DNA from 2 places in the Mycolicibacterium helvum genome. Region 2 is predicted to be linked to the other one. Evidence: riboswitches for the same ligand, from Rfam matches in the RefSeq annotation. Region 2 holds a riboswitch; the other holds the start of a gene.
The links. A riboswitch is a leader RNA that binds a small molecule or an ion and turns the genes downstream of it on or off. The one in region 2 is predicted to bind glycine.

Region 1 (4,422 bases), 1.6 Mb from region 2:
GTCTTCACGATGTCGGCGCCCAGTTCGACGCACAGGCGTGCACTGCGCTTGAGGTAGGACAATCCCCACGTGCTTTGGTAGTCCTTGCCGTCGCCGAAGTAGGCGTTCGGGAACTCGGCCTCGGCGATGAACGGCAGTCCGTACTCGCGGCACTTCTCGCCGATGGAACCGGTCAGCGAGATCACGTCGGCCTCGTTCTCCGGGGCGAACGGGAGCAGCGCGACGACACCGTCGACGCCGAGGGTGGCGCAGTGCTCGACCGAGGCGATGAGCCGTTCCTGGTGGGACTTCTCGCCGCGGGTCGCGGTCGCGGTGATCTTTGCGACGATGGCGACCTCGGGGGATTCGGCAATGACGGGGGAGAGGGACTGAAGCAGGCCCGGGGTGAGGAATGCACAGTTGGCGCCGCCGTTGCGGACCTTTCGGAAGCTCGTGGCGGGATCCTCGATCCCAGACATGACTTCGGGCACGCTCGTGCCATGGGAGAAGGCGAACATCACCGAGGAATTGGTGGCGGGGTCGATGATGCGACGCAGGCGGAGATCTTTACCGATGGACATTGCTACCTCTCATTGGGTGTTTATTGCGGAAGCCTCAGGCAAACGCGGGTGGGTGTGTGTGCTGCGCGCGCAGCATCGAAGTGAAGACCGCCAGTACCTGATCGATGAACGCATCGTCGTTGATATGCAGGTCGAGTTCGGTCAGCGCGACGTGGTCGGCGAGGTTCGCGCGCAGTGTGTTGATGAAGGCGCCGTCCGCTTCCGGATTCCAGAACGCTTTACCCGGGGCGTCGGGAACTGAGAAGCCGCCAGTGGGGATGAATACGTGTGTCGGACCGGTAGCCTTGTTCGCCTTGTAAGCGAATGTTTTGGCTAGCGCGGTCATTTCGTCGGCGGTGAGTCTCACCAGAGTCAGTTCGGGGTTATGCCCGAAGTACGTGCGGTCGGGAAATTCGGCAGTCGCCGCGCTCATCGGACCGCACGTGATGAAGTCGGTGCAGCCGGGGACCAGGATCTGGGGCAGCCCGGCCAGACCTGCGGCCTCCATGCGATCGGGCCCGGGGTCCATCAAGCCGCCGACGAGGCTGGCGCCGAGTTCGGTGGTGGTGTAGTCCAGGACGGCGTCGACCTGTCCGGTCCGGACGGCGTCTTCCAGTGCGCGTCCACCGGTCCCGTTGGCGTGAAATGCGATGAAGGAGATGCCGCGCTCTTCGAGGTACGCCCGAGCACGCATCAGCGGTCCGGTGGTGTTGCCATTCATCGACACCGCGACGGTTAGCGGCCGGGAATTGCCGTTGTCGGCGGCGGCGGAAGTGCTCACGCCCATGGCGGCCTTGGCGGCCCCGACGATGTAACCGGCCGCAGTCCGGTAGATCCGGGAGGTGATGGTGTTGACGCCGATGATGTCGACGACCGAGTGCATCACCGCGACATCACGGATCCCGACGTAGGGCTCGAACGTGCGGCTTCCGGAGGCCAACGGAGACACGATCAGTTTGGGAAAGCCCACCGGCAGTTCCTGCAGGGCCGGTCCTGCGATATGAATCCCGGCGCCGCCCATGCAGATCGCAGCGTCGATCTCACCGTCGGCATGCAGATGGGAGAGCAGGGCGCCGACGCCCGCCCGCAGTGCGGAGACGGCCGCGCCACGGGGCAGGGCGCTGATCTCGTCGATGCTGCTTCCGGCGGCCAGGGCGACAGTGTCCTGGTCGATGAAACGTCGGCCCTTGAGTGCGGCGGTCGACGGGTGTTCGGCGTGCCGAGCGGAGGTGTCGAGCAACAGGGGGGTGGCGTCAAACTCCTCGATGAGGTCCGCCACCGCACATAATTCGTCGGCCTTCGTGTCGAAGGTGCCGATAACCAGCACATTCGGCCGGGGGAGCCGTGCGCTTCCAGCGCGTGTGACGGAGCTCATGTCCGATGACAGTAGACGTGGCTGCCGAACAAATCAAGCCGAAATCGCATCTTTTGTTCGGTAGGCCGAACGGAAGGCGAAGTTTTTACGGGATCAGAGTGATCGCCGATCGGAATGACGAACGGGGTCAGATGGCTCGCGGTGCGCTGGGTCCGGCATGCGGCGACCCCACATCGGAAGTGGGCTAATGACTGCTCCGGCGATCGTATGGGCCGAATGTACCGTCTTGGCGCATGGTGCGGCTAGCGGTGCGTGTGAATTAGCAAGATTTCGCTCGGTTTTCCGAACGGTGTGGTTTCATAGGTTCCACCACAATTGAAGACGCTATCGACTCACAGCGGGAGAACCTCCGAATCGGAGGCGCCGTAGGAGCAAGTCCTCCCCGGGAATCTCTCAGGCCCCAGTACCGCTGCGACGAGGCAACTCTGGAGAAAGCGCCCCCAGCGGGGCGTTTACCGAAGGTGAAGAGCGCGCCCGAACGGCGCTGCAAATCTCTCAGGTCCAAGGACAGAGCGGGGAGGGTCCATCAAGGACAGCTCGCTGATGCGAGCACGAACTTGGAGAGATCCCTTGTCGCTCAACACTTCAACGCAACTGATTTTTGCTGACCGTCATATCGGACCCACCCCGGCTGAACAGCACCGGATGCTGCACGCAATCGGTCTCGGCACTCTGGACGAGTTGATCGAGGCTGCGGTGCCCTCGTCGATCCGCACGGCGGCTGCACTCACATTGCCCGCGGCGCGATCCGAAGAAGGGGTGCTCGCCGAGCTGGCACACATCGCTGCCACGAACCGGACGTGCGTTCAGATGATCGGCTTGGGCTACTACGACACGATCACCCCGCCGGTGCTGCGTCGCAACATGCTCGAGTCTCCGGCCTGGTACACCTCCTACACCCCGTATCAGCCCGAGATCTCTCAGGGGCGGCTGGAAGCACTGCTGACTTTCCAGACCATGGTCGCTGACCTCACCGGTCTGCCCGTCGCGGGAGCGTCCCTGCTCGACGAGGCGACCGCGGTCGTGGAGGCCATCCTCTTGATGCGCCGCGCGAGCAAGGATTCGGGTTCGGCAGCCGTGGTGCTGGACACCGAGTGCTTCCCGCAGACGGCGGCCGTCGTGGCCGGACGCGCCGCCGCACTCGGCATCGAGGTGATCCGGGCCGACGTGGGTGTCGGCTTACCGGATGGCGATTTCTTCGGTGTCGTGATGCAGAACCCGGGTGCCAGCGGAGTAGTCCGGGACTTGACTGCCGTCGTCGCCGATGCGCAGGAACGGGGTGCCTTGGTCGCGGTGGCCACCGACCTGTTGGCCTCGACGCTGTTCGCGCCCCCTGGAGACCAAGGCGCTGACATTGCGGTGGGATCGGCCCAACGCTTCGGCGTGCCACTGTTTTACGGTGGACCCCACGCTGGCTTCATGTCCGTACGCCACGGACTGGAACGGATGCTGCCCGGCCGGCTCGTCGGAGTGTCCCGCGACCGCGACGGTACGCCGGCCTACCGTCTGGCACTGCAGACTCGTGAGCAACACATCCGCCGTGACAAGGCGACCAGCAATATCTGTACGGCTCAGGCGTTGCTCGCCAACGTGGCCGGCATGTATGCCGCCTACCACGGGCCTGACGGTCTCGCGTCGATTGCGCGCCGCGTGCACGGCCACGCCGCGGCGATCGCCACCGGGCTGGCCACGTTGGGTCTCGCCGTCACGAACGCCGACTACTTCGACACGCTGACCGTCCGCGTCGGCCACGGCGCCAAGAAGATCGTGGCTCGCGCCGCCGCCGACGGCATCAACCTGCGTCGCATCGACGCTGCCCACGTTGGCATCTCGTGTGACGAGAGGACGACCGAGGACGTCGTATCCCGGGTGCTTGCCGCCTTCGGTGCTCGACCGGTACCGAGCTCGCCTGCCGACCTACCCGCGCATCTCGCGCGGACGTCACCGTACCTGCAGCACGAGGTCTTCCACCTCTACCGTTCAGAGACAGCGATGATGCGCTTCCTGCGGACGCTGTCGGATAAGGATCTCGCCCTGGATCGCACGATGATTCCGTTGGGATCGTGCACGATGAAGCTCAACGCTGCGGTGGAGATGGAACCGATCAGTTGGCCCGGTTTCGCGGGCATCCACCCGTTCGCGCCGTCGGAGCAGACCCGCGGCTACCGCCGGCTCGTCGAGGAACTACAGCACTGGCTCGCCGAGATCACTGGTTACGACCGAGTGTCACTGCAGCCCAACGCCGGCTCCCAGGGCGAGCTGGCAGGTCTGCTCGCCATCCGCGGATATCACCAGTCTCGCGGGGATGTGGACCGCACCATCTGTCTGATCCCGCAGTCCGCGCACGGTACGAACGCCGCGTCGGCAGTTTTGGCGGGAATGCAGGTCGTCGTCGTGGCGACCGCGCAGACGGGCAACATCGACCTGACCGATCTAGCCGACAAACTCGCGATCCACGACGAACGTATCGCGGCGATCATGATCACCTACCCATCCACGCACGGTGTC
Region 2 (4,422 bases):
GCGGGCACGAGCACACCAGGTTGCGGTCGCCGTACGCCCCGTCGATGCGGCGCACCGGCACCCACACCTTCGGGCGGAACTGCTTGCCCAGCGGATAGGCCGCCCGCTCGCGGGTGTACGGATGTGTCCACTCGTCGACCAGCAGGCACTCGGCGGTGTGCGGTGCGTTGTGCAGCGGATTGTCGTCAGCGGGCCAGTCGCCCGACCCGACCTTGTCGATCTCGGCACGAATGGCGATCATCGCTTCGCAGAATGCGTCCACCTCGGCCAGACTTTCGCTCTCGGTAGGCTCCACCATGAGCGTGCCCGCCACCGGGAAGCTCATCGTCGGCGCATGAAAACCGAAGTCCGCCAGCCGCTTCGCCACATCGTCGACAGTGACACCGGTGGCCTTGGTGATGCCGCGCAGATCGAGGATGCACTCATGGGCCACCATGCCGCTCTCGCCGGTGTACAGCACCGGGTAGTACTCATCGAGGCGTCGGGCGATGTAATTGGCCGACGCGATCGCCGTCAGAGTCGCGTTGCGCAGGCCGTCGCCGCCCATCATCCGGATGTATGCCCAGGTGATCGGCAGGATCGATGCCGAGCCGTACGGTGCCGCCGACACCGCGTGCCCCTTCGGCAGCTCCTCGGCCAGCGGGTGGCCCGGCAGGAACCCCGCCAGGTGGGAACGCACCGCCACTGGCCCGACGCCGGGACCGCCGCCGCCGTGCGGGATGCAGAACGTCTTGTGCAGATTCAGGTGGCTGACGTCGCCGCCGAACTTGCCCGGCCGGGCCAGCCCCACCAGAGCGTTGAGGTTGGCGCCGTCGATGTAGACCTGCCCGCCGGCGTCGTGCACCGCCGCGCAGACATCGGCGATGTCGTGTTCGTACACCCCGTGCGTGGACGGGTAGGTGATCATCAGCGCGGCTAGCCGCTCGGCATGCTCGGTGACCTTGGCACGCAGGTCGTCAAGGTCGACATCGCCGTTCTCCCGGCAGGCCACCACGACCACCCGCATGCCGGCCATGGCCGCCGAAGCGGCGTTGGTGCCGTGCGCGCTCGACGGGATCAGGCAGACATCTCGACCGCTGTCGCCGCGGCTCATGTGGTAGTCGCGGATGGCCAGCAGACCCGCGTACTCACCCTGCGATCCGGCGTTGGGCTGCAACGAGATTGCGTCGTATCCGGTGAGACCCGTCAACCACGTCTCCAGGTCGGCGATCAGCTTGCGCAGCCCGGGGGTGTCGCCGGCCGGCGCGAACGGGTGCTGGCGGCCGAATTCGGGCCAGGTGATCGACTCCATCTCGGCGACGGCGTTGAGCTTCATCGTGCAGGAGCCCAGCGGAATCATGCTGCGGTCCAGTGCAATGTCCTTATCGGCGAGCGCGCGCAGGTAGCGCATCATCTCCGTCTCGGTGCGGTACCGATGGAACGCCGGGTGAGTGAGGAATTCACTTGTCCGCGAATCGATCTCAGGACCCGCGTAGTTTCCAGCCACCGGGGCGGCTCCGGTGAAGGCCTCGAGCACCAGTGCGACGTGTGCGGCCGTGGTGGCCTCGTCGCAGGTGATCGACACGTGGTCGGCGTCCACCCGCCAGATATTGATGCCGCGGCCCTTGGCCTCGGCCTGCACCGCGGCGGCCCGGCTTGGGACATGCGCCAACACGGTGTCGAAGAAGGTGTCGTGCACAACGTCGACGCCGGCCGCACTCAGGCCGGCGGCCAGCGACCGGGCGTGACCATGCACGCGCCGGGCGATCCCGGTCAAGCCCTCAGGGCCGTGGTAGCTGGCGTACATCGCCGCCATCACCGCCAGCAACACCTGCGCGGTACAGATATTGGACGTCGCCTTGTCGCGGCGGATGTGCTGTTCGCGGGTCTGCAGCGAAAGCCGGTACGCCGCTGCGCCGTCGCTGTCGACCGACACCCCCACCAGCCGGCCGGGGAGCTGGCGCGCATGCTTGGAGTGCACCGCAAGAAAACCGGCGTGCGGACCGCCGAATCCCATTGGCACACCGAATCGTTGGGCACTGCCGTAGGCCACGTCGGCGCCGAACTCCCCCGGCGGGGCGATGAGCGTCACCGCCAGCAAGTCGGTGCCCAGCGCCACCAGCGCCCCGCGCTCGTGGGCCTGCTCGACCAGCTTCGACCAGTCTGTCACTCGCCCGCTCGCACCGGGCAGCTGTGCGATGACACCGAAGAACTCACCTTCGGGCAGCCCGTTGCGCAGGTCGGCGGTGACGATCTCGATGCCCAGCGGCTCCGCGCGGGTCGCCAGAATGGCCGCGGTCTGTGCGAACAGGTCTTCGTCGACTGCCAGCCGGTTGGCCGGCCCCCGCGTCCCGCGGTGCATCAGCGTCATCGCCTCGGCGGCGGCGGTGGCCTCATCGAGCATCGAGGCGTTGGCCAGATCCAACCCGGTGAGATCGGCGATCATGGTCTGGAAATTCAGCAGCGCCTCCAGCCGACCCTGGCTGATCTCCGGCTGGTAGGGCGTGTAGGCGGTGTACCAGGCCGGGTTCTCCAGGATGTTGCGCAGCAACACCGGCGGCGTCAGAGTGTCGTAATAGCCCTGCCCGATCATCGACACGGCGATCGTGTTGGTGTCGGCCAGTGCCCGCAGCTCGGCCAGCGCCTCATGCTCGCTGACCGCGGCGGGCAGCTGATCGAGGCCGGGCGCCAGGCCGTTTGCGAGCGCGTCGAGGATTCCGGCTGGCAGCGCCTTGGCGGCCAGGTCGTCGAGCGAGCCGACGCCGATGACGTCGAGCATGGTCGTAACCGCGTCGGAGTCCGGTCCGATATGACGATCGGCGAACGTGGGCTGGGTGTGATCGGACACGGATGGGCTCCTGACTCGGGCGGACGCAGCCGTCAGCGGCGTCCTCTCCCTCTGTCGTCCACCCAAAACCGGGCGCCTGAGAGATTCGGCTTTGAGAGCCTTTCCCCATGGGCGGGCAACCGCGAGGTCACCGCTTTCCAGAGGCATCGTGGCCACGCGCGGTCCTGGGGCCTGAGAGGTTGACGGAGAGGTGTTGCTCCTTCGGCGTCCGTGACTGGCGGCCACGAAGCTCTCCCGCGCGAGGGCGATACGCCGCTGATTCTAGCCGATCTTGCGGTCGCGGCTCTTACGCCGCGAGGCCAGCTCGTCTTCGGGCGAGGCGATCGATTCGCCGCCGTCGGCACGCTCGCCGGGGAAGTCCGCGATGGCACCGGAGAGTTCCCGCATCGCACCACTGACCGCGATGCCGAACACACCCTGCCCACCCTGCAAAAGGTCGACAACTTCTTCGGCGGACGTGCACTCGTAGACCGTTGTGCCGTCCGAGAACAGCGTGATGTTGGCCAGGTCCTGCACGCCGCGCTGCCGCAGATGATCGACGGCGACCCGGATGTTGTGCAACGAGATGCCGGTGTCGAGTAGACGCTTGACGATCTTGAGAACGAGGATGTCTTTGAACGAGTACAGCCGCTGGCTGCCGGACCCGGCCGCGCCGCGGATGGATGGCACCACCAGCGAGGTGCGGGCCCAGTAGTCCAACTGGCGGTAGGTGATTCCGGCGATCTGGCAGGCACTTGGGCCGCGGTAGCCGACGAGTTCGTCGGGCACCGAATCATCGGGGAACAGGCCTGGCTGCACTGACTCACCGACCGGTGCGCCGACGGCCGAATCCGCCTTGAAAGAACCAGACGTCGCGCCGGCAAGGTCCAACTGTCCCTGACGTGGCTGCTCGCCCACGATGCTTCCTCTCGCCGTTCGAACTCTTGCCCCGCTAACCGCTCCACCAACCGCGTAAGCCCAGCGTCCGAGTTCATCGAGCATACGCTTGTCGACGGGCAGTCGCGCTCGTCGTCGTGATGAAAGTATGGCTGCCCTTGAGCGCGCTCCCCGGCATCCGTCGCGCGTGTCGAACCGCTACCGGCCAAGTGAGACGCATCCGTGATCTTGGCGTTCACCAGCCATGGGGCCCGAATACCCGATCAGGTCGCCTTGAAATCGTCCGGGGACACGCTGTCGAGAAACTCCTTGAATTTCTCGACCTCGTCCTCGCGGACGGCACCGGTGGACTCCTCGTCGCTCTCGTCGGGAATCAGCAGCCCGGCCTCGGCCAGCACGGCCTCTTCCACATAGATGGGCACCCCCATCCGCAGGGCGATCGCCACCGAGTCCGACGGGCGGGCCGAGACCTTGATATCGCGGTCGAAGATCAAATCGGCGTAGAAGGTACCTTCCCGTAAATCCACGATGCGCACTTCCTTGAGTGAATGCCCAAGTGCGCCAATGAGATCACGGATCAGGTCATGGGTGAGCGGCCGAGAATGCTCGACGCCCTGCTGTTCCAGCGCGATCGCGGTGGCTTCGGACTGGCCGATCCAGATGGGCAGGTAGCGGTCGCCGTTGGATTCCCGCAGCAGCAAAACCGGCTGGTTCTGGGG

Region 1: another riboswitch for glycine. It lies ahead of gcvP (aminomethyl-transferring glycine dehydrogenase); the one in region 2 lies ahead of gcvP (aminomethyl-transferring glycine dehydrogenase).

Annotation. Positions count from the first base shown of each region.
Region 1 covers NZ_AP022596.1:4,029,191-4,033,612, forward strand. The annotation lists gene G6N38_RS18940 (class I fructose-bisphosphate aldolase) at 1-560, opposite strand, end outside; gene G6N38_RS18945 (Tm-1-like ATP-binding domain-containing protein) at 595-1,914, opposite strand; glycine riboswitch at 2,243-2,333, shown strand; gene gcvP (aminomethyl-transferring glycine dehydrogenase) at 2,458-4,422, shown strand, end outside.
Region 2 covers NZ_AP022596.1:5,662,183-5,666,604, forward strand. The annotation lists gene gcvP (aminomethyl-transferring glycine dehydrogenase) at 1-2,827, opposite strand, end outside; glycine riboswitch at 2,869-2,976, opposite strand; glycine riboswitch at 2,977-3,074, opposite strand; gene G6N38_RS26660 (MerR family transcriptional regulator) at 3,089-3,724, opposite strand; gene G6N38_RS26665 (bifunctional nuclease family protein) at 3,967-4,422, opposite strand, start outside.